3 regions of the Pseudomonas sp. RSB 5.4 genome follow, and region 1 is predicted to be linked to each of the others. Evidence: predicted binding sites of a transcription regulator. Region 1 holds the regulator's gene; each other region holds the start of a gene.
The links. The regulator FliA, encoded in region 1, starts transcription of late flagellar genes. The targets are predictions, from matches to a motif close to CTAAAGTTTNNNNNNNNNNNGCCGNTAA.

Region 1 (7,204 bases):
TTGTGTTGAAGGCATACCCCGAAGATCCTTTTCATCAGCCCGAGGAGATCGTGACATTAGGCGATTCTGAGGAGACGCTTGTCGACGTGGGAGGGAAGCCGATCCGTAAGGGTACGCGCTACCTTGTGGGCCGCAATTTGCGTCTTGGTGCGATTAATCCAGAGCAAATTTTGACTGCCGGGGATCCATGAGTGCGCGGTTTTTTCTGATTTTTTTACCCGCCTCTAATGGTGATAGCCGTCCTGCGTCTGTTTAGCGGTCGGCTCCATGGCGCCCAGCTTCTGGCAAGACAATTCCCCTGAAGCAAACCTCAATTTCAATCCCCGGCAAAAGTTGGAAGGCTTCTTGCAGTAGCCGCCGTGCGCCTGCTTTGGGCGTCAAAAGTTTGCTTTAAAGGAACGGGGAAAACCGGTGGATCGCTCTCAGTTATTCAACACTGCTCGCTCGAATGTTGCCGACCTCAGTCGAGGCAATCTGGGTGTGCCGTTGTTGCTGCTGGTCATGCTGGCGATGATGATGTTGCCGGTGCCGCCGTTCCTGCTGGACGTGTTTTTCACCTTCAACATCGCCCTGTCGATTGTCGTCCTGTTGGTCTGCGTGTATGCGCTGCGACCACTGGATTTTGCGGTGTTCCCGACCATTCTGCTGGTGGCGACGCTGCTGCGGCTGGCGTTGAACGTGGCCTCGACGCGGGTGGTGATGCTCCACGGTCAGGACGGCCACGCTGCTGCCGGTAAGGTGATCCAGGCCTTCGGTGAAGTGGTGATCGGCGGCAACTACGTGGTCGGTATCGTGGTCTTCGCGATCCTGATGATCATCAACTTCGTCGTGGTGACCAAGGGTGCCGGGCGGATTTCCGAGGTGAGCGCACGCTTCACCCTCGATGCGATGCCCGGCAAGCAAATGGCGATCGACGCCGACCTCAACGCCGGTCTGATCGACCAGAACCAGGCCAAGGCGCGCCGTCAGGAAGTCGCCCAAGAGGCCGAGTTCTACGGTTCGATGGACGGTGCGAGCAAGTTCGTCCGTGGTGACGCCATCGCCGGCCTGCTGATTCTGTTCATCAACCTCATCGGCGGTATGGCCGTCGGTATCTTCCAGCACAACATGACCTTCGCCGACGCGGGCAAGGTTTACGCGTTGCTGACCATTGGTGACGGTTTGGTGGCGCAATTGCCATCACTGTTGTTATCGACAGCGGCAGCGATCATGGTGACCCGTGCTTCCGGTTCGGAAGACATGGGCAAGCAGATCAATCGGCAGATGTTCGCCTCGCCCAAAGCCCTGGCGGTGGCCGCCGGTTTGATGGCCGTGATGGGCCTCGTCCCGGGCATGCCGCACTTCTCGTTCCTGAGCATGGCCGCGCTGGCTGCCGGTGGCGCCTACCTGTTCTGGAAGAAGCAGAACGTCGCCAAGGTGCAGGCGCTGCAAGAGGTTCAGCGCCAGCAGGAACTGCTGCCGTCGCCGGCCCGCGCCATGGAAACCAAGGAGCTGGGCTGGGATGACGTGACGCCGATCGACATGATCGGTCTGGAAGTCGGTTATCGCCTGATCCCGCTGGTGGATCGCAATCAGGGCGGTCAGTTGCTGGCGCGGATCAAGGGCGTGCGCAAGAAGCTCTCGCAGGATCTGGGCTTCCTGATGCCGACGGTACATATTCGCGACAACCTCGATCTGGCGCCGAGCGCCTATCGCCTGACCCTGATGGGGGTGATCCTCGCCGAAGCCGAGATCTACCCGGATCGCGAACTGGCGATCAACCCGGGACAGGTCTACGGCACGCTCAACGGCATTACCGCCAAAGATCCGGCTTTCGGCCTGGAGGCGGTGTGGATCGAAGTCAGCCAGCGTGCGCAGGCGCAATCGCTCGGTTACACCGTGGTCGACGCCAGTACCGTGGTCGCGACGCACTTGAACCAGATTCTGTACAAGCACTCCAGCGAGCTGATCGGCCACGAAGAAGTGCAGCAACTCATGCAATTGCTGGCCAAAAGCTCGCCGAAACTGGCTGAAGAGCTGGTGCCGGGGGTGGTGTCGCTCTCGCAGTTGCTCAAAGTGCTGCAGGCGCTGCTGGCCGAACACGTGCCGGTGCGCGATATCCGCAGCATTGCCGAAGCCATCGCCAACAACGCCGCCAAGAGTCAAGATACCGCCGCTTTGGTGGCCGCCGTACGCGTCGGGGTATCCCGCGCCATCGTCCAAAGCATTGTAGGCACTGACTCCGAGCTGCCTGTGATCACCTTGGAACCAAGGTTGGAACAAATATTGCTCAATAGTCTGCAGAAGGCAGGACAAGGCTCTGAAGAGGGCGTTCTGCTGGAGCCAAGCATGGCCGAGAAGCTGCAGCGTTCGCTCATCGAAGCGGCGCAGCGCCAGGAAATGCAAGGTCAACCGGTGATCCTGTTGGTAGCAGGCCCGATACGCGCGATGCTCTCGCGTTTCGGCCGCCTCGCAGTCCCAGGGCTGCACGTGCTGGCCTACCAGGAAATTCCGGACAACAAGCAAGTGACCATCGTTGCGACAGTAGGGCCCAACGGCTGAGGTAGTGGTTTATGCAAGTTAAGCGTTTTTTCGCCGCCGATATGCGTCAGGCCATGAAGCTGGTTCGTGATGAGCTGGGCGCTGATGCCGCCATCATTGGCAACCGCCGCATTGCCGGCGGCGTCGAGCTGACGGCGGCGCTGGATTACAAATTGTCTGCGCTGGCACCACGGGTTCCGAACATGGAACTCGAGGACGAGCTGCGCAAGACCCAGTCGCGCATCGTTACCGCCCAGGCCGAACTGAGCCTGCGTGGCGAAGCCGACGGCAACACCAATCGCCAGTTGTTCGCCGGGCTGCCGTTGACGGCCGGCCTGCCGCTGACCGCTGCCGAGCCGTTGAGCGAACCGACTTACGCCGCCCCGGCGCGTCCGGCGCCAGCGCCTGCCCAGTCGTCCGCCGGCATCGATCCGCGTGCGCTGGATTCGATGCGTTTCGAATTGAACAGTTTGCGTGAGCTGATGGAAGTGCAGCTCGGCACCCTGGCCTGGAATCAGCTGCAAGGCAGCCGTCCGGCACAAGCCAATCTGTATCGCCGTCTGCAACGTATCGGTCTGTCCGGACCGTTGTCGCGCGACCTGTTGGCGATGATCACCGACATCGAAGAACCGCGTCAGGCCTGGCGCATGCTGCTCGCGCACCTGGCGCGAATGATTGCCGTGCCAGAAGTCGAGCCGCTGGAAGAGGGCGGGGTGATTGCCATGGTCGGCCCGGCCGGCATGGGCAAGACCACCACCCTGGCCAAACTCGCGGCGCGCTACGTGCTCAAGTACGGCGCGCAGAATGTTGCGCTGGTCAGCATGGACAGCTTCCGCATCGGCGCCCAGGAACAACTCAAGACCCTGGGGCGGATTCTCAATGTGCCGGTTACGCACGTCGATCCGGGCCAGTCGCTGGTGCAGGCACTCGACCCGCTGCTGCGCAAACGCGTGGTGCTGATCGATACCGCCGGCCTGCAGGCCAGCGATCCGGCACTGCGCATGCAGCTGGAAAGTCTGGCCGGGCGTGGCATCCGTTCAAAAAATTATCTGGTGCTGGCAACCACCAGCCAGAAACAGGTTCTAACCGCCGCTTATCACAGTTACAAGCGTTGCGGGCTTGCCGGCTGCATCCTGACTAAACTGGATGAGACGGCCAGCCTTGGCGAAGTGTTGAGCCTGGCGATCAGTCATGAACTGCCGGTCGCCTACCTGACCGACGGCCCACGGATTCCGGATGATCTGCATCTGCCGCGCCGTCATCAATTGGTCAGCCGCGCCGTCAGCGTGCAAATGCAGGAAGAACCCAGCGAAGAAGCCATGGCTGACATGTTCGCTGATATCTACCACAGCCCGACCAAGCAGGTTGGCTGAGGTAATGAACAGTTTTTGTACCTACATCGATGGTCTGCCATGCATTGTTCCGGTTGAGAACGCGCAGCCAGTAATGTGGCCTCCGTCTATGCAAGACAAGGTAAAGAAATAACATGGGCAGCATGCATCCCGTACAGGTGATCGCGGTGACCGGCGGCAAAGGTGGCGTCGGCAAGACTAACGTGTCAGTGAACTTGTCTCTGGCGCTGGCAGAGCTTGGCCGTCGGGTCATGCTGCTGGACGCCGATCTGGGGCTGGCGAACGTCGACGTTCTGCTGGGACTGACCCCCAAACGCACTTTGGCCGATGTCATCGAAGGCCGCTGTGAGCTGCGCGACGTGCTGTTGCAGGGCCCCGGCGGGATCCGCATCGTGCCGGCCGCTTCCGGCACCCAGAGCATGGTGCACCTGAGCCCGGCACAACACGCCGGTCTGATTCAGGCCTTCAGCGACATCGGCGACAACCTCGATGTGCTGGTGATCGACACCGCTGCAGGTATTGGTGACTCGGTAGTCAGTTTTGTCCGCGCCGCGCAGGAAGTGTTGCTGGTGGTCTGCGACGAGCCGACCTCGATCACCGACGCCTACGCGCTGATCAAACTGCTCAACCGCGACTACGGCATGAACCGCTTCCGCGTGCTGGCCAACATGGCGCAGAGCCCGCAGGAAGGGCGCAACCTGTTCGCCAAGTTGACCAAGGTCACGGATCGCTTCCTCGACGTCGCCTTACAATACGTCGGCGCGGTGCCGTACGACGAAAGCGTGCGCAAGGCAGTGCAGAAGCAGCGAGCGGTCTATGAAGCCTTTCCGCGTTCCAAGTGCGCGCTGGCGTTCAAGGCGATCGCGCAGAAGGTCGATACCTGGCCGCTGCCTGCCAACCCGCGTGGCCACCTGGAGTTTTTCGTCGAGCGCCTCGTGCAGCAAACGGCAGGGCCTGTGCTATGACCGCCAGCGGTATGAACTACTACAAGAAGTCGGCACGTGACGCGCAGTACGAGTTGATCGAGCGTTACGCGCCACTGGTCAAGCGCATTGCCTATCACCTGCTGGCGCGCTTGCCGGCGAGTGTGCAGGTTGAAGACCTGATTCAGGCCGGGATGATCGGCCTGCTCGAAGTCTCGACCAAATACGACGCCAGCAAAGGCGCCAGTTTCGAAACGTACGCGGGCATCCGGATCCGCGGCGCGATGCTCGACGAAGTACGCAAAGGGGATTGGGCACCGCGCTCGGTTCACCGCAACACCCGTATGGTCAGTGACGCAATTCGGGCAATTGAAGCTAAAACCGGCCGTGACGCTAAAGATCACGAGGTTGCGGCCGAACTCCAATTGAGTCTCGACGATTACTACGGGATTTTGAATGACACCCTGGGCAGCCGGCTGTTCAGTTTCGACGACCTGTTGCAGGACGGCGAACACGAAGGGCTGCACGAGGATGGCGCCAGTGCTCATCTTGAGCCGTCACGCGATCTGGAAGATGAACGCTTCCAGGCGGCGCTGGCGGACGCGATTGCCAATTTGCCGGAGCGTGAGCGACTGGTGTTGGCGCTGTACTACGACGAAGAGCTGAACCTCAAGGAGATCGGTGAAGTCCTTGGCGTCAGTGAATCGCGGGTCAGCCAGTTACACAGCCAGTGCGCGGCCCGTTTGCGGGGGCGTTTGGGGGAGTGGCGAGCGCGCTGAAGGCAGTGTGGGGACACTGCGAACGAGGCTGGTGCGGTGATGAACGGCACCGGTCTTGCTCTGTTGTGCTCCAGACAGTCTTCGAGTGCTGCGCCGATTGATTGAAGTGGCGCGTCCAGGTGCTGGGCGCGTTTAAGACTGCTTGGAGGTCGAATTGAACAAAGACATGAAAATCCTCATCGTTGATGACTTCTCAACGATGCGGCGGATCATCAAGAACCTGCTGCGGGATCTTGGGTTCACCAACACCGTCGAGGCCGACGATGGCACTACCGCCATTCCGGTGCTCAACAGCGGCAGCATCGACTTTCTGGTAACGGACTGGAACATGCCGGGCATGACCGGTATCGACTTGCTGCGCCACGTGCGTGCCGATGAAAAACTCAAGCATCTGCCGGTGCTGATGGTGACCGCTGAAGCCAAGCGCGAGCAGATCATCGAGGCCGCTCAGGCCGGTGTGAACGGCTACGTGGTCAAACCTTTCACGGCTCAGGCGTTGAAAGACAAAATCGAGAAGATTTTCGAACGCATCGGCTGATGACGCGCGGGGGAGCTATGGAGCATAACGAATCTTCACAGGGCGATTTCGAGTCGACCCTGAAAAAACACGCGGTCGAACTGGTCGAGAGCCTTGAAAAAGGCAGGTTCGGCGACGCTGTGCAACTGATCCATGAGCTCAATCAGACCCGTGACCGCGGCCTGTATCAGGAAGTGGGCAAGCTCACACGCGAACTGCACAGTGCGATCGTCAATTTCCAGATCGATCCGCACATGCCGCAGGCCGAGGAAGTGTCGCAAATCACCGACGCCACCGAACGCCTGGGCTATGTGGTCAAGCTGACCGAAGCCGCGGCCAACCGCACCATGGATCTGGTGGAAAGCGCCACCCCGGTGGTCAATGGCCTGGCTGAAGAAGCCCAGGCCCTGAGCACCGATTGGGGCCGCTTCATGCGTCGCGAGGTCGGGGCTGAAGAGTTCCGCGAGCTGGCGCGCCGGGTCGACGGTTTTCTGTCACGCAGCAGCACGGACAACCGTGCGGTGTCGAGCAACCTCAACGACATCCTGCTGGCTCAGGATTACCAGGACCTCACCGGTCAAGTGATCAAGCGTGTGACCCAGCTGGTCACCGAAGTCGAAAGCAATTTGCTCAAACTCGTCCTCATGGCCAGTCAGGTTGACCGCTTTGCGGGCATCGAACACGACCGTGCCGCGATGCTTGCAGAAAAAGATCCACAAAAACATCTCTCGCAGGGTGAAGGTCCGCAGATTCATGCCGATAAACGAGAAGACGTTGTGTCCGGTCAGGACGATGTGGACGATTTGTTATCCAGCCTTGGATTTTGAGTTTAGGTTTTTAGACCTGTAGGAGCACCCCATTAATGAGCTTCGGCGCCGATGAAGAGATCCTTCAGGATTTCCTGGTTGAGGCCGGCGAGATTCTTGAGCAACTGTCCGAGCAACTGGTCGAGCTGGAAAGCCGCCCGGATGACGCAGATCTGCTCAACGCAATTTTTCGCGGTTTCCACACTGTAAAAGGGGGCGCCGGCTTCCTTCAGCTCAATGAGCTGGTGGAGTGCTGTCACATCGCCGAAAACGTGTTCGACATCCTGCGCAAGGGTGAGCGTCGCGT
Region 2 (7,204 bases), 1.2 Mb from region 1:
GCGGTAACGCGGACCGGCGTCCAGTTCGGCGCTGATGGCGAACAGTCCGTCGTCCGGCCTGCCGGGATGCAGCTTGAGCAGGGCGCTCCACGGTTCCAGCACTTCGGCCAGTCGGGCGATCTGGTTCTGCCGCAATTGATTGCAACGGGCGCTGCCCAGCAGCAACGCGGCGATATAGGTCTGTTCCAGGCTCAGTTCGCTGCTCAGACTCGCCAGATCGTCAGGCACCCGGCGCTGGTGCAACTGCAATGCGCAGGCGCAGCGATACAGCTGATGCAGCTCGAACCACAGATGCTCCGGCGGCGGGCTATACAGCTGCGTCGCCCGCAGCAGTTGCCCCTTGAGTGCATGCGCTGCCCGTTGCAGGGCCTGACTGACCAGCGCCGCACGATCCTTGGTGTACTTGGGCGCAATGCGCAAAACGATCTGCTTGTAGCCGATGGCCAGCTGACTTTGCAGCGCCTGACACAGATTGCTGATCTTGCGCGAACGGTCATCGAGCATGATCGCCTGATGCAGGAAGTGCCGCTCCAGATGCTGGCAAACGAAATACACCTCGGGGCGCAGCAGCTCCAGGAGGTGCAGGCGATTGTCGCTGGGGGTAAGCAATTGGTTGAGTTCGCCCAGGCCCTGGTACAACTGGCGAGCGGTTTCGCCGATGTTGGCCTTGGGCAGGCCGGCGATCCAGCGCTTGAGGTCGCGCGGGGTGGCTTCGCAGAACGACAGGCGCGTTTGCGTCGGGATCGGGGCGCGCAGGGAGGGTTGGGGGCGTGACTCACTCATGCCGTGACGGGCTCCGGCGGCGAAATAGGCAACTCCGAGAACTCTAGCAGCTGTGATCCGTTTCGCCGGATGGCGTCAGGCTTTTTGACCGCTGGTCTGCTGGCCGGATGCCATTCGACAAGCCCTACTAGGCTCTCAGGCGTGCGATCGGAAACGCACGGTTGCACGGCCTGCCGTCAACCTCGGGCAGGTCTCCCGAAACTTCAAGGAGATGAGGTTCATGTCTAAATATGCAGTGGCAAATCAATGGGGCGGCAGTTCGGCACCGTGGCATCCGGGTGGAACCTGGGTGTTGGGCGGGCGGGACAACCAGAAAGTCGTCGCCATTGAGATCAAGTCGGGCGATGGCGGCAAAAGCTTCACCGGCACCATGACTTACGCCGGCGAAGGCCCGATTGGCTTCAAGGCGCAGCGCACCGGTCAGAATCAATACAACGTCGAGAACCAGTGGGGTGGCAATGATGCCCCATGGCATCCGGGCGGCAAGTGGGTGATCGGTGGTCGGGACAATCAGGACGTGGTCGCGTTGAGCGTCACTTCCAGCGATGGAGGGAAAAACCTCAGTGGCACCAATACCTACGCCAACGAAGGGCCGATCGGCTTCCGTGGGCAGATAGAGTAACGGCGCCTCCCAGGTCGTGTCCGCCCCTTCACAGACGTGTGAAAGGGCGGATCAGCCGGCTCAGGCAGTCGGCAGGGCCAGGGCCTGGCCCATCTGCACTGGCGAACCCGCCACCAGTTCTTCAGCCCACTTCACTTGATCCGGGCCGAACAGCACGATCGCCGTCGAACCCAGTTTGAAACGCCCCAGTTCCGCGCCTTTTTCCAGATGAATCGGCGCACGGGCAGCTTCGTCGTAGCGGAAGGTTTTCAGTTCGCGCTTCGGTGGGGTGACCAGACCGGCCCACACGGTTTCGATCGACGCGACGATCATCGCGCCGACCAGTACCACGGCCATCGGCCCGCGCTCGGTGTCGAAAATGCACGCCACGCGCTCGTTGCGAGCGAACAGTTCCGGGACGTTTTCGGCAGTGGTCTGGTTGACCGAGAAGATCCGGCCCGGGATGTAGACCATTTCGCGCAGAGTGCCGGCCAGCGGCATGTGCACGCGGTGGTAGTCCTTCGGCGACAGGTAAATGGTGGCGAAGTCGCCGCCCATGAATGGCGCGGCATTGGCGGCGTCACCGCCGAGCAGTTCCAGCACGCTGAAGCTGTGGCCCTTCGCCTGGAACACGCGACCGTGCTCGATCGGGCCGAGCTGGCTGACTGCACCGTCGGCCGGGCTGAGGATTGCGCCCGGGGTCTGGTCCAGTGGCCGCGCGCCGTCCTTCAGGGCACGGGTGAAGAACGCGTTGAAGTGCTCGTAGGCGGTCAGGTCTTCAACCAGTGCTTGCGACATGTCCACTTGATAACGCTTGGCGAACCACTGGGTGAAAGCATTCTTGAACCAGCGCACGCGGCACTCGGCAACGCAGCCGGCCAGGCGCGACAGCAAGTGGTGAGGCAGCAGGTACTGGCTGAGGATAAACAGACGCTCTTTCATTAGTTGTCCTTAGAACCTTGAATCTCGACAGGCGTATCAGGGTGGTTGCCCCATTCGCCCCAGGAACCGGCGTAGCCCTTGACCCGCGGATAACCGAGGGATTTGGCCACCAGATAAGTAAAGCCCGACCGGTGATGGGTCTGGCAGTGGGTAATGATTTCTTTGTCCTTGGTGATCCCGAGGTCATCGAGGATCTGCGGCATATCCGTGCGAATCCGCAACTGACGCGCCTTGTCCATGCCGGCGGTCCACTCGAAGTTGACCGCGCCGGGAATGTGTCCGCCCTTGGCGGCCAGCACCTTCTCGCCCGAAAACTCCAGCGGTCCGCGTGCATCCCAGATCGCCAGATCGGCGGCGCCGAGACGGCTTTGCAGGTATTCGCGGGTGGCCGTCGGCTCGTCGTGCAGGGTCAGCGCCACCGGGCCGCCCACCGCAGGCGGAACCTGGATCGACATCGGCATACCCGCTTCCAGCCACGCCGGCAGACCGCCGTCGAGGTAGTGGTACTTGTCGTGACCGATCACGTCGAGCAACCAGATGAAGCGTCCGGCCCAGCCACCGCCTTCGTCGTCATAGATCACGTAGACCGCGTCCTGGCGATGACCCAGTTCACCGAACAGGGCTTCCAGATCGGCCTTGGCTGGCAGCAATCCCGGCGCCGGCGGCTGGCCGAGCTGGGTGCGCTTCGGATCGACAAAGCGTGCGCCTGGCAGATGGCCCTCGGTATAGCGGGCGGCACTGGTCAGGTCCACCAGAATCAGTTCGCTGGCATCCAGCCGAGGGAGCAGGTCGCTCGGTTCGATGACGAGCGGCAAGCCAGAGAAGTCAGACATGTGAGGTCTCCAGAGCACAAAGGGGGGATTGTAGCGCAGCCTCATCGGCCACGGCTGCTAAAGCTGTGCAGGGCTTTTTCGATGCACTGCGCGGTTTTGCCGAAAGCCTGCACGCTGATGTCGGCGAACGGCCCACCGCCCTGGTCGGCGACCACGATCATGATCACCCGGCCGTTATTGACCAGCGAGCGCAGGAACAGGTGTTCGCCGCGGAACAGCGTGCGCAGGCCTTGCGGCAGCAGCGCGGAGAATTGCGCGTTGTTCTCGGGGTTGATCCGCACCTGTGCCTGCTGCGCGAGCAACCGTTGCAGAACTTTGCTCTGGCTGACGACAAAATTCAGCGCGGCGGCTTCCTTCGGCAAACCGAAGGTCTGGTGCACCCGCAGATTGGACTGCGTGCGGTCGGCCATCAGAATCATCACCCGGCGCATGCCACTGGCGACCAGCGCATCACGCGCGGCGACGGTCAGGCTCATGGCATTGGTGAAGCGGCTTGGCTCGGCCAGCAGTTCGGCGCATTGCCGGCGCCATTGAGTCAGATCCTCGGCACTCGGCGCGGCCGCCGGCAGCATCCCGGCCGGCAACCGATGGGTGCCCCACGGCCATAATAATGAAACGGCCGGGTGCCACAGATCGGGCATTGCATGCTGGCGCGCACTGTTGGCCGCTTGCTGGTGCAACTGCTGCTGCACCTCGTCCATCGAGATTTGCAGATAAAGGCTGGTCAGGTACTGCCAGCGCTCGCTGTGCGGACTGTCCCAGGCCTGTTGCGCCGACAGCGCCAGGCCGTTGGCCAGCAACACGGTGTTGGCCGGCTGGTTGAGCCAGCGGCGCAGGGTCGGATCGTCGTCGAGGCGATTCTGCTGGCGCAGCGGATGCTCGCTGTCACGGGCGATGCGCAGGACTTTCACCAGTTCGCGCTGTTCGCTGAGCAGCAGTTTATAGCCTTGCTGCACCCAGATCGGCAGGTGCCAGACCTGTACCAGCGCCTCGGCGATCTTCAGCAGGCGCACGCCAAACAGTTGCTTCTCGACGACCGGGGCCGATTCGCCCTTGTGGATAACCCGCACTTCCCACTCTTCGAGCAATTCTGGAAACGTCAGCGCCAGCGGCCATAGCGGCGAGAGAAACAACAGGCTGCCCCAATGAATGTCCTGCCACAGGCGCGCCAGGCGACTGGCGAAAAAACCGTTGGCCTGTTGTGTGGCGTGCTGGCTGATCATCTGCAGTTGGCGCAGCGCCTTGGGGATCTGCATCTGCGGTTCGACGGGCAGGCGCGCGAGCAATTCTTCGGTACGCGCAAGGCCCAGACGGTTGATCGCCACCTCGAGATTTTCCGCCGGTGCAGTCATCGTGCCGAGGGTGTGACGATTGGCCTCACGGATGATGCTCAAGGCCAGCGCGGGACTGTCCTGCATCAGGTCGGCGATATCGCGCAGCGAGCTGCGGTTGTCGCGGATCGCCCGGCAAACCTTGTCGTGAGCCTCTTGCGGCACGGGCAGGCGCACGCCATCGAGCAGCTTGACCCAGCCCTCGAGCGTGGTCGGTTTTACGTGTGGGACGTTCGTTTCATTAGCCATGTCTGGACGAGATCTTCACTGACTGTAGACGCGCCCGGCATGGGCTAAATTGGCTTTTCGCCTGAACTGGCTATAGTCTGGCGCAGTTTTGCCGATAAGTAGAAGAAGAGATTTTTTAACTTCCGAATATGACCTTGAACCCGACTCAGTAAGTACTTTCCTACCTATGGCTAAAATTATCGGCATCATCGTCGTATTCGCGAGCGTGCTCGGCGGATACGTGCTCTCCCACGGCAAAATTGCCGCCCTGATCCAGCCTTTCGAGGTGATGATCATCGGTGGTGCGGCCCTCGGTGCATTCCTGCAGGCCAACCCCGGTTACATGACGATGCACGTGCTCAAGAAATCCCTGAGCATGTTCAGTTCGCGCTTCAGCCACACGTTCTATCTGGAAGTGCTCGGCCTGATCTACGAGATCCTCAACAAGAGCCGCCGCGAAGGCATGATGGCCATCGAAGGCGATATCGAAGACGCCGCTGCGAGCCCGATCTTCGCCAAGTACCCGGCCGTGCTCAAAGACGAGCGCATGACTGCGTTCATCTGCGATTACCTGCGCATCATGTCCTCCGGCAACATGGCTCCGCATGAGCTGGAAGGCCTGTTCGACATGGAACTCTACAGCCTCAAGGAAGACCTCGAGCACCCTTCCCATGCGGTGAACGGTATCGCTGACGCCATGCCCGGTTTCGGTATCGTCGCGGCAGTACTGGGTATCGTGGTGACCATGGCTTCGCTGGGTGAGGGCGATCAAAAATCCATTGGCCTGCACGTGGGTGCGGCACTGGTCGGTACCTTCTTCGGTATTCTCGCGGCCTACGGTTTCTTCGGGCCGTTGGCGCACTCCCTGGCGCACGATGCCAAGGAAGAACTGAACGTCTACGAAGCCATCAAGGCCTCGCTGGTGGCTTCGGCTTCCGGCATGCCGCCATCGCTGGCCGTGGAGTTCGGGCGCAAGGTTCTGTACCCGGCGCACCGTCCAAGCTTTGCCGAGCTGGAACAAGCCGTTCGCGGTCGTTAAGCCATGGAAAATAATCAGCCGATAATCATCAAGCGCGTCAAGCGCATAGCCGGTGGGCACCACGGCGGGGCGTGGAAAATCGCCTTCGCCGACTTCGCCACGGCGATGATGGCGTTCTTCCTGGTGTTGTGGCTGCTGTCCACTGCAACGCCTGAGCAGAAGATCGCCATCGCCGGTTACTTCAAGGATCCGGTCGGCTTCTCCGAAAGCGGTACGCCGTACATCATCGATCTGGGCGGCACGCCGACCCTGGCGCCGGAAAACACCCTCAACCCTGAGGTGAAGTCGCAGCCGCAACCGGACAAGGTCACGGTCGACACCGAGCAGGTCGAAGGCATGGCCGAGCAAGTCGAGAAAGAGCGCCTGGAACTGTTGCTGCAAGAACTGCAGAACAAGGTCAACGAGAACCCGCAACTGCAGAAGTTCAAGGACCAGATCCTGTTCGAGATCACCCCGAACGGCCTGCGCATCCAGATCATGGACGCCGAGAACCGGCCGATGTTCGACTCAGGTTCCGCACGCCTGAAACCGTACTTCGAAGACATCCTGCTGGCCATGGCCGACACCATCAAAGCGGTGCCGAACAAGATCAGCATCAGCGGCCATACCGATGCCAAGCCGTATACCGGCACCGGCGATTTCGGCAACTGGGAACTCTCGGCCAACCGTGCCAACGCCGCGCGGCGTGCACTGGTTGCCGGCAGCTATCCGGACGAGCAAGTGGCGCGGGTGGTGGGTTATGCCTCGTCGGCGCTGTTCGACAAGGAAGATCCGTTCAACCCGGTCAACCGCCGCATCGACATCGTGGTCCTGACCAAGAAGGCCCAGGCCGCCATCGAAGGCTCGCAAGGTGCCGAACCGGCCAAGCCCGCCGCCGAAGGTCAGAACGGCGCCGCTCCGGCAACGCCGGTCGATCCGAACGCGCTGCCGGCAGATCAGCAACCAGTGCCGGCGCACGAGTTGCGCGAACGCTTGAACCTGTTCGACGACGCCGCACCGAAACCGGCAGTGCCGGGGACTGCGGCGCCCGCGCCGGCGGCTCCACCAGCCGCCGCACCGGCGCCCGCGCCGAAGCAGTGACCCACAAAAAAGCCGACAGCGATGTCGGCTTTTTTGTGGCTGTCGATTGACCTCAGAACCCGCGGCGAATCCGGTTCTTCAGCCCCTCATGGAACATCTCGGCATTGATCTTGTTGGCGCTGCGCGTCGATTGATTGCCGGTCACCGAGTCGAGCGTCATCGAGCGTTTGATCGTGCCTTCGCTGCGATAGGCCTCGATGAAGAAATCGACATCCGTGGGCGTGCTCAGCTTCGGCCACTTGTCCAGGTATTCCGGCAGTTGCGCCGGCCCGGTGCGGAACGAACAGATCCGCCGGTTGCTGATCGTCGCTTCGCCGATTTCGAACGGCACCCACCACGACAACGCGGTTTTCTCCGACACCACCGC
Region 3 (7,204 bases), 1.4 Mb from region 1:
CACCGACATGAAAATGCTCGCCGAGCGCGGCGTGGAGATCTTCTTCACCCAGGTGTTCCGCGACAGTTTCTTCCACGCCGACATGCACCCGGGCAACATCTTCGTCAGCACCGTCAACCCGTGGAGCCCGCAGTACATCGCGATCGACTGCGGCATCGTCGGCAGCCTGACCCCGGAAGACCAGGACTACCTGGCGCGCAACCTGTTCGCCTTCTTCAAGCGCGACTACCGCCGCGTGGCGCAGTTGCACATCGATTCGGGCTGGGTGCCGGCGGAAACCAAACTCAACGAATTCGAAGCGGCGATCCGCACCGTGTGCGAGCCGATCTTCGAAAAACCGTTAAAAGATATTTCATTTGGCCAAGTGCTGATGCGCCTGTTCCAGACCGCGCGGCGCTTCAACATGGAAGTGCAGCCGCAACTGGTGTTGCTGCAAAAGACCCTGCTGAACATCGAGGGCCTCGGTCGTCAGCTGTACCCGGATCTGGATCTGTGGAACACCGCGCAGCCGTTCCTCGAGCGCTGGATGCGCGAGCGCGTCAGCCCGAAAGCCTTGCTCGGCAACGTGCAGAGCCAGTTCGAACAGCTGCCGCACCTGGCCAACATGGCCCGCGACCTGCTCGAACGCATGTCGCAACCGCACGCCTACGACCCGCCGCCACCGTGGCACAAACGCAAGGACGACTGGTTCCTGCGCCTGCTCGGTTGCGCGCATCTGGCGGGCGGGACGATCCTTGCCGCCGGCGGCCCGTTGCACGAACTGGGGCATTGGCCGGCGGGCATCATGGTGGCAGTCGGCTTGTATCTGGTCGTTCGCCGATAGCCAGTTTGCTGATCGGCTGGCACACTGTTTCAACGCCTGAACCCGACTATCGAAGTGGGGGTTCGCTGTCGGAGTCGAAGATGAAAAACTGGCTGGACGAGATCAAGTGGGACGCGGATGGCCTGGTGCCGGCGATTGCCCAGGATCACAAGACCGGACGCGTGCTGATGATGGCCTGGATGAACCGCGAAGCGCTGGAACTGACCGCTGCGGAAAACCGTGCAATCTACTGGTCACGTTCCCGTGGCAAGCTGTGGCGCAAGGGCGAAGAGTCCGGCCACGTACAGACCCTGCATGAAATGCGCCTGGACTGTGATGCCGACGTGATCATCCTGATGGTCGAACAGATCGGCGACATCGCTTGCCATACCGGCCGTCAAAGCTGCTTTTACCGCGTCTACGAAAACGGTGACTGGAAGACAGTCGACCCGGTTCTGAAAGACCCGCACGCTATCTATTCCGCAGGACATAAACATGAGTGACACCCTGACTCGCCTGGCCGAAGTGCTCGAAGAGCGCAAAGGCGCAGCGGCCGACAGCTCATATGTAGCTAGTCTGTATCACAAGGGCCTGAACAAGATTCTGGAGAAAGTCGGCGAAGAGTCGGTCGAAACCATTATTGCCGCCAAGGACGCCGCCATCAGCGGTGACTGCAGCGATGTGATCTACGAGACTGCCGACCTGTGGTTCCACAGCATGGTCATGCTCGCCCAACTGGGGCAGCATCCGCAGGCCGTGCTGGATGAACTGGATCGTCGCTTCGGTCTGTCCGGACACGTCGAGAAAGCCTCGCGTCCGTCCGCCTGAACAATTTTTAGAGAGGAACAGCAACATGGGCATTTTTGACTGGAAACACTGGATCGTCATTCTGGTAGTCGTGGTGCTGGTGTTCGGCACCAAGAAACTGAAAAACCTCGGCACCGACGTCGGCGAGTCAATCAAGGGCTTCCGTAAAGCCATGAACGATGACGAAAAACCGGCCGCCGATCCGACCGTAACGCCTGCGCAGCCCGTTCCACCGGTGCAGCCGCAGGCCACCGCTCAGGCCAACCCGCCGCACACCATCGACGTGCAGGCGCAGAAAGTCGAAGAGCCGATCCGCAAAGACGTGTGAGACTGACAAATGTTTGGTATCAGCTTCTCTGAACTGCTGCTCGTCGGCCTCGTCGCCCTGCTGGTGCTGGGCCCCGAGCGTCTGCCGGGCGCTGCGCGCACCGCCGGCCTGTGGGTCGGCAGGCTGAAGCGCAGCTTCAACGCGATCAAACAGGAAGTTGAACGTGAGATCGGTGCCGACGAGATCCGTCGGCAACTGCACAACGAGCACATCCTGTCGCTGGAGCAGGAGGCGCGGAAGATTTTCACGCCGGTTCAGCAGGAGCCGACGCCCGTGCAGCCAGTGGCAGAGCAGACGCCTGCGGCTCCCGTTGCGGAGCAGCCGGCGAGCGTCGAACACGTTTCTGCCGCAGCCGCTGAAGCTGCGCCGATCATGAAGCCTGTCGAACCCGTTGCACCTGCGGCTGCGCCTATTGCGTCAGCTCCTCACGACTCCACACTGCCGCCGCGAGCCCCATGAGCGATCTTCCCGAAAACGACCAGCACATGCCGCTGGTATCGCACCTCACCGAGTTGCGCACCCGCCTGCTGCGTTGTGTGGCGGCGGTGTTCATCATCTTCGCCGGGTTGTTCGCGTTCACCCAGCAGATCTACACCTTCGTCTCGACGCCGCTGCGCCAGTACCTGCCGGTCGGCGCGACGATGATCGCCACGGATGTGTCGTCGCCGTTCCTGACGCCGCTGAAGCTGACGATGATGGTCTCGCTGTTCCTCGCGATTCCGGTGATCCTGCATCAGATCTGGGGCTTCATCGCGCCGGGCCTGTACAAGCATGAGAAACGCATCGCGGTGCCGCTGCTGGTGTCCAGCATCCTGCTGTTCTACACCGGCATGGCGTTCGCCTATTACTTCGTGTTCCCGCTGATCTTCAAATTCTTCGCCGCCGCCACCCCGGCCGGCGTGGAAATGATGACCGACATCACCAGTTACCTCGACTTCGTGATGACGCTGTTCTTCGCCTTCGGCGTCGCGTTCGAAATCCCGGTGGCCGTGGTGCTGCTGGTGTGGATCGGCGTGGTCGACGTCAAATACCTGAAGAAGATTCGCCCGTACGTGATCATCGGCTGCTTCGTGGTCGGCATGATCCTTACGCCGCCGGACATCTTCTCGCAGACCCTGCTGGCAGTACCGATGTGGATGCTGTTTGAAATCGGCATTCTGTTCGGCAGCCTGGTCAGCAAGCGCGAACGCCCGGACGAAAATCCGGCCGACGATCACAACGACCAGCCGCCAGCGACCCAGGCATGAACCTGCTGTTGCTCGAAGAGGCCGACTTCATCGCGGCCGACCGCGTCGTGCTGCGTGACCGGCGCCTGACCCACATGCAGGAAGTGCATCGCTCGGAAGTCGGCGACAGCCTGCGGGTCGGGCGCATCAATGGCTTGATGGGCTCGGCCGAACTGCTGCGCCTTGAGGCCGGCGAAGCGGAATTGCGCGTCAGCCTCGATCAGTCACCGCCGGCCAAGTTGCCGCTGACCCTGGTACTGGCCCTGCCGCGTCCGAAGATGCTGCGGCGGGTGTTTCAGACCGTGGCGACCATGGGTGTGTCGAAGGTGATTCTGGTCAACAGCTACCGCGTCGAGAAGAGCTTCTGGCAGACGCCGTTTCTCGAGCCGGAAGCGATTCGCGAGAATCTGATCCTCGGTCTCGAACAGGCCCGCGATACCGTGCTGCCGGAAATCATCATCGAGAAACGCTTCAAGCCGTTCGTCGAAGATCGCCTGCCGGCGATCAGCGAAGGCACCCTCGGTCTGGTCGGCCATCCCGGTAACTTCCCGCCCTGCCCGCGCGCATTGAGCGAACCGGTGACGCTGGCGATCGGCCCCGAGGGTGGCTGGATCCCCTACGAAATCGACCTGCTGGGCAAGTCCGGCCTGCAACCGGTGCAACTGGGCGAGCGCATCCTGCGCGTCGAAACCGCCGTCACCGCCCTGCTCGCCCGCCTGTTCTAAAAGGACTGTGGCGAGGGAGCTTGCTCCCGCTTGGGCGCGAAGCGGCCATTGCTCTTCCTTCAGATGAAAATGTGTTTGCCGGTTTTGCGACGGCTGCGCCGCCGGGCGGGAGCAAGCTCCCTCGCCACAATGCCGCTACGTTCCAGACAAATCGGGTTACAGATTGCCACCCCCCAGCCGATACAGTCCCCATAAGTCCAATTAGTGGTCCGAGGGGAGTCGTCGCATGTACCGTTGGTTAGCCGAGAATCTTGGAAACGTCAGCGTCAAACGCAAGCTGGGGATCAGTTTCGGCCTGGTGCTGTTGCTGACGCTATTGATCACCTTCACCGGCTGGACCGGCATGAACGGCATCATCAGTCGCGGCGACAAGCTCGGGTTTATCTCCAGTCTCAACGAGCTGACCAAGGATCTGCGTCTGGCGCGTCTGGACTACGAAATGCGCCGGGGCGAACAAGGTCCAGGAGCGGTCAACGACTTGCTCGGTAAACTCGAAAGTGGTCTGCAAACTGCGCGTGGCGAGATTGAACAACCGGCTGACGCAGCGAAGGTCGACCAGCAACTGGCCGCCGTCGCCGAATACAAGCGCGCCTTCAACGACTTGATCCAGGCCGGCGCCAACCGCGAAGACGCCCGCAGCAAACTCGGCGCCACCGCCGACAACGCCGTGGCCAAGGTCGCCGAGGTGGAGAAGTCCATGTTGCAGGGCGACAGCGTCGCCCAGTTCAACGCGGTCATCGACCTGAGCAAATTGATCCAGCAGGCGCGCTTCCAGGTGCGCGGCTACACCTACAGCGGCAAGACCGAAGCCGAGCAGCCTGCGCTCGACGCCATCGACAATGCCCTGAAAAACCTCGAAACCCTGCCGGCCAAATTGCCTGAGCAGCACATCGCCAACCTGCAACAGGCCACCGACTCGCTCAAGGCTTACCGCGCAGCCGTCAGCCAGTTCCGCGACTCGCAGGTCGCCAGTGCCAAGGCGCTGGCCCGCATGTCGACGCAGGGTGACCTGCTGTCCGACGTCAGCAAACAACTCACCGACTCTCAGACTATCGTGCGCGACACGGATGCCGCAGCAGCCAAAAACCAGTTGATCATCGCCACCATGCTGGCCGTGGCCTTCGGCCTGCTGGCGGCGTGGGCGATCACTCGGCAGATCATCATTCCGCTGAACCAGACCCTGAAAGTCGCTGAACGCGTGGCTGCCGGCGACCTGACCCATAACCTGGTGTCGCAACGCCGCGACGAACTCGGCCAGTTGCAGCGTTCGATGCAGAGCATGACCCAAGGCCTGCGCGACCTGATCGGCGGCATCAGCGACGGCGTTACGCAGATCGCCAGTGCGGCTGAAGAGCTGTCGGCGGTGACCGAGCAGACCAGCGCCGGGGTCAACAATCAGAAGATCGAGACTGATCAGGTCGCCACCGCCATGAACGAAATGGCTGCCACCGTGCAGGAAGTCGCGCGCAACGCCGAGGAAGCTTCCGAAGCCGCCGTGGCCGCCGATCAACAGGCCCGCGAAGGCGACAAAGTGGTGGGTGAAGCGATCGCGCAGATCGAGCGTTTGGCCGCTGAAGTCGGTCATTCGACCGAAGCCATGGGTGAGCTCAAACGCGAGAGCGACAAGATCGGCAGCGTGCTCGACGTGATCAAATCGGTAGCCCAGCAAACCAACCTGCTGGCGCTCAACGCCGCGATCGAAGCGGCGCGTGCCGGTGAGGCCGGGCGTGGTTTTGCGGTGGTTGCCGATGAAGTGCGCAGCCTCGCCCAGCGCACGCAGAAGTCCACCGAAGAGATCGAAGAACTGATCGTCGGCCTGCAGAACGGCACCCAGCAAGTGGCAACGATCATGGACAACAGCCGCAGCCTGACCGACAGCAGCGTCGAACTGACCCGCCGTGCCGGCGGTTCGCTGGAAAGCATCACCCGCACCGTCTCGGCGATTCAGGCGATGAACCAGCAGATTGCAGCGGCAGCCGAGCAGCAGAGTGCCGTGGCCGAGGAGATCAACCGTAGCGTGCTGAATGTGCGGGATGTGTCGGATCAGACGTCGGCGGCGAGTGAAGAGACCGCGGCGTCGAGTGTTGAGCTGGCGCGGCTGGGGACGCATCTGCAGATGCTGGTGGGGCGGTTCAAGGTTTGAGGTGATGCGAATACCTCGGTTGATTGAAATCCGAGGTGATGCCTTCGCGAGCAAGCCCGCTCCCACATTGGACCGCGTCCGCCTGGACAACTCGGTCAACTGTGGGAGCGGGCTTGCTCGCGAAGGCGCCAGATCAGGCGCTGAAAATTACAGGACCTGGCGCAGAAACGCCTGCGCCCGCGGATCCTTCGGTGCATCGAAGAACTCGGCTGGGGAAGCATCTTCCAGCAGTTTGCCGTGATCGAAGAACAGCACCCGATCCGCCACTTCCCGGGCGAAACCCATTTCGTGGGTCACGCAAACCATGGTCATGCCTTCAACGGCCAGGTTCTTCATCACGTCCAGCACTTCACCGACCATTTCCGGGTCGAGGGCCGAAGTCGGTTCGTCGAACAACATCACTTTCGGGTCCATCGCCAGCGCCCGGGCAATCGCCACGCGCTGTTGCTGACCGCCGGACAGGCGTGACGGGTATTCCCGCGCCTTCTGCGCAATACCGACCTTTTCCAGCAACGCGAGGGCCTTGGCCTCGCTTTCCTTTTGCCCGCGCTTGCGCACGACTTTCTGCGCCAGGCAGAGGTTTTCCAGCACGGTCATGTGCGGGAACAGGTTGAAGTGCTGAAAGACCATGCCGACTTCGCGGCGGTAAGCGTTGACGTCGGTTTTCGGGTCGGCCAGTTGCAGGCCATCGATGCTCACCGAGCCCGAGTCGAATTCTTCCAGGCCGTTGAGACAGCGCAGGAAGGTCGACTTGCCGGAACCGGACGGGCCGATCACCACCAGAACTTCGCCCTTGGCCACCGTGGTGCTGACGTTATCCACAGCCCGTACTACCTGGCCACGGGTATCGAAGACTTTTACCAGATCGCGGACTTCAATCACTTTGCGCGAGCCTCCGCTCAAGCCGGCTGGCGATTTTCGACAGCGGCAGGTTGATCAACAGGTACAGGCCGGCGACGCAGAACAGGATCTCGAACGGCGAAAACGAGGTGGTGATGACTTCGCGACCGCTTTTCAGCAGCTCGGTAATCGCGATCACCGACACCAGCGAGGTGTCTTTCACCAGACTGATGAACTGTCCGGCCAGCGGTGGGAGCACGCGTTTGAACGCTTGCGGCAGTACCACGTGGCGCATCGACTGGCCGGCGCTCAGACCCAGCGAACGCGCCGCTT

Region 2: the regulator FliA is predicted to act here: its motif matches at 4,810-4,837, upstream of motA (flagellar motor stator protein MotA).
Region 3: the regulator FliA is predicted to act here: its motif matches at 4,045-4,072, upstream of V9L13_RS22670 (methyl-accepting chemotaxis protein).

Annotation. Positions count from the first base shown of each region.
Region 1 covers NZ_CP146986.1:117,548-124,751, forward strand. The annotation lists gene V9L13_RS00510 (hypothetical protein) at 1-191, shown strand, start outside; gene flhA (flagellar biosynthesis protein FlhA) at 412-2,541, shown strand; gene flhF (flagellar biosynthesis protein FlhF) at 2,553-3,893, shown strand; gene fleN (flagellar synthesis regulator FleN) at 4,007-4,837, shown strand; gene fliA (RNA polymerase sigma factor FliA) at 4,834-5,574, shown strand; gene V9L13_RS00535 (chemotaxis response regulator CheY) at 5,741-6,112, shown strand; gene V9L13_RS00540 (protein phosphatase CheZ) at 6,130-6,918, shown strand; gene V9L13_RS00545 (chemotaxis protein CheA) at 6,954-7,204, shown strand, end outside.
Region 2 covers NZ_CP146986.1:5,167,629-5,174,832, forward strand. The annotation lists gene V9L13_RS23315 (molecular chaperone) at 1-783, opposite strand, end outside; gene V9L13_RS23320 (hypothetical protein) at 1,004-1,405, shown strand; gene asd (archaetidylserine decarboxylase) at 1,466-2,326, opposite strand; gene rhdA (thiosulfate sulfurtransferase) at 2,326-3,159, opposite strand; gene V9L13_RS23335 (HDOD domain-containing protein) at 3,201-4,739, opposite strand; gene motA (flagellar motor stator protein MotA) at 4,906-5,757, shown strand; gene motB (flagellar motor protein MotB) at 5,761-6,837, shown strand; gene V9L13_RS23350 (toll/interleukin-1 receptor domain-containing protein) at 6,890-7,204, opposite strand, start outside.
Region 3 covers NZ_CP146986.1:5,007,826-5,015,029, reverse strand. The annotation lists gene ubiB (ubiquinone biosynthesis regulatory protein kinase UbiB) at 1-823, shown strand, start outside; gene hisI (phosphoribosyl-AMP cyclohydrolase) at 904-1,305, shown strand; gene V9L13_RS22695 (phosphoribosyl-ATP diphosphatase) at 1,298-1,630, shown strand; gene V9L13_RS22690 (twin-arginine translocase TatA/TatE family subunit) at 1,656-1,937, shown strand; gene tatB (Sec-independent protein translocase protein TatB) at 1,947-2,396, shown strand; gene tatC (twin-arginine translocase subunit TatC) at 2,393-3,184, shown strand; gene V9L13_RS22675 (16S rRNA (uracil(1498)-N(3))-methyltransferase) at 3,181-3,888, shown strand; gene V9L13_RS22670 (methyl-accepting chemotaxis protein) at 4,115-6,031, shown strand; gene V9L13_RS22665 (amino acid ABC transporter ATP-binding protein) at 6,179-6,913, opposite strand; gene V9L13_RS22660 (amino acid ABC transporter permease) at 6,906-7,204, opposite strand, start outside.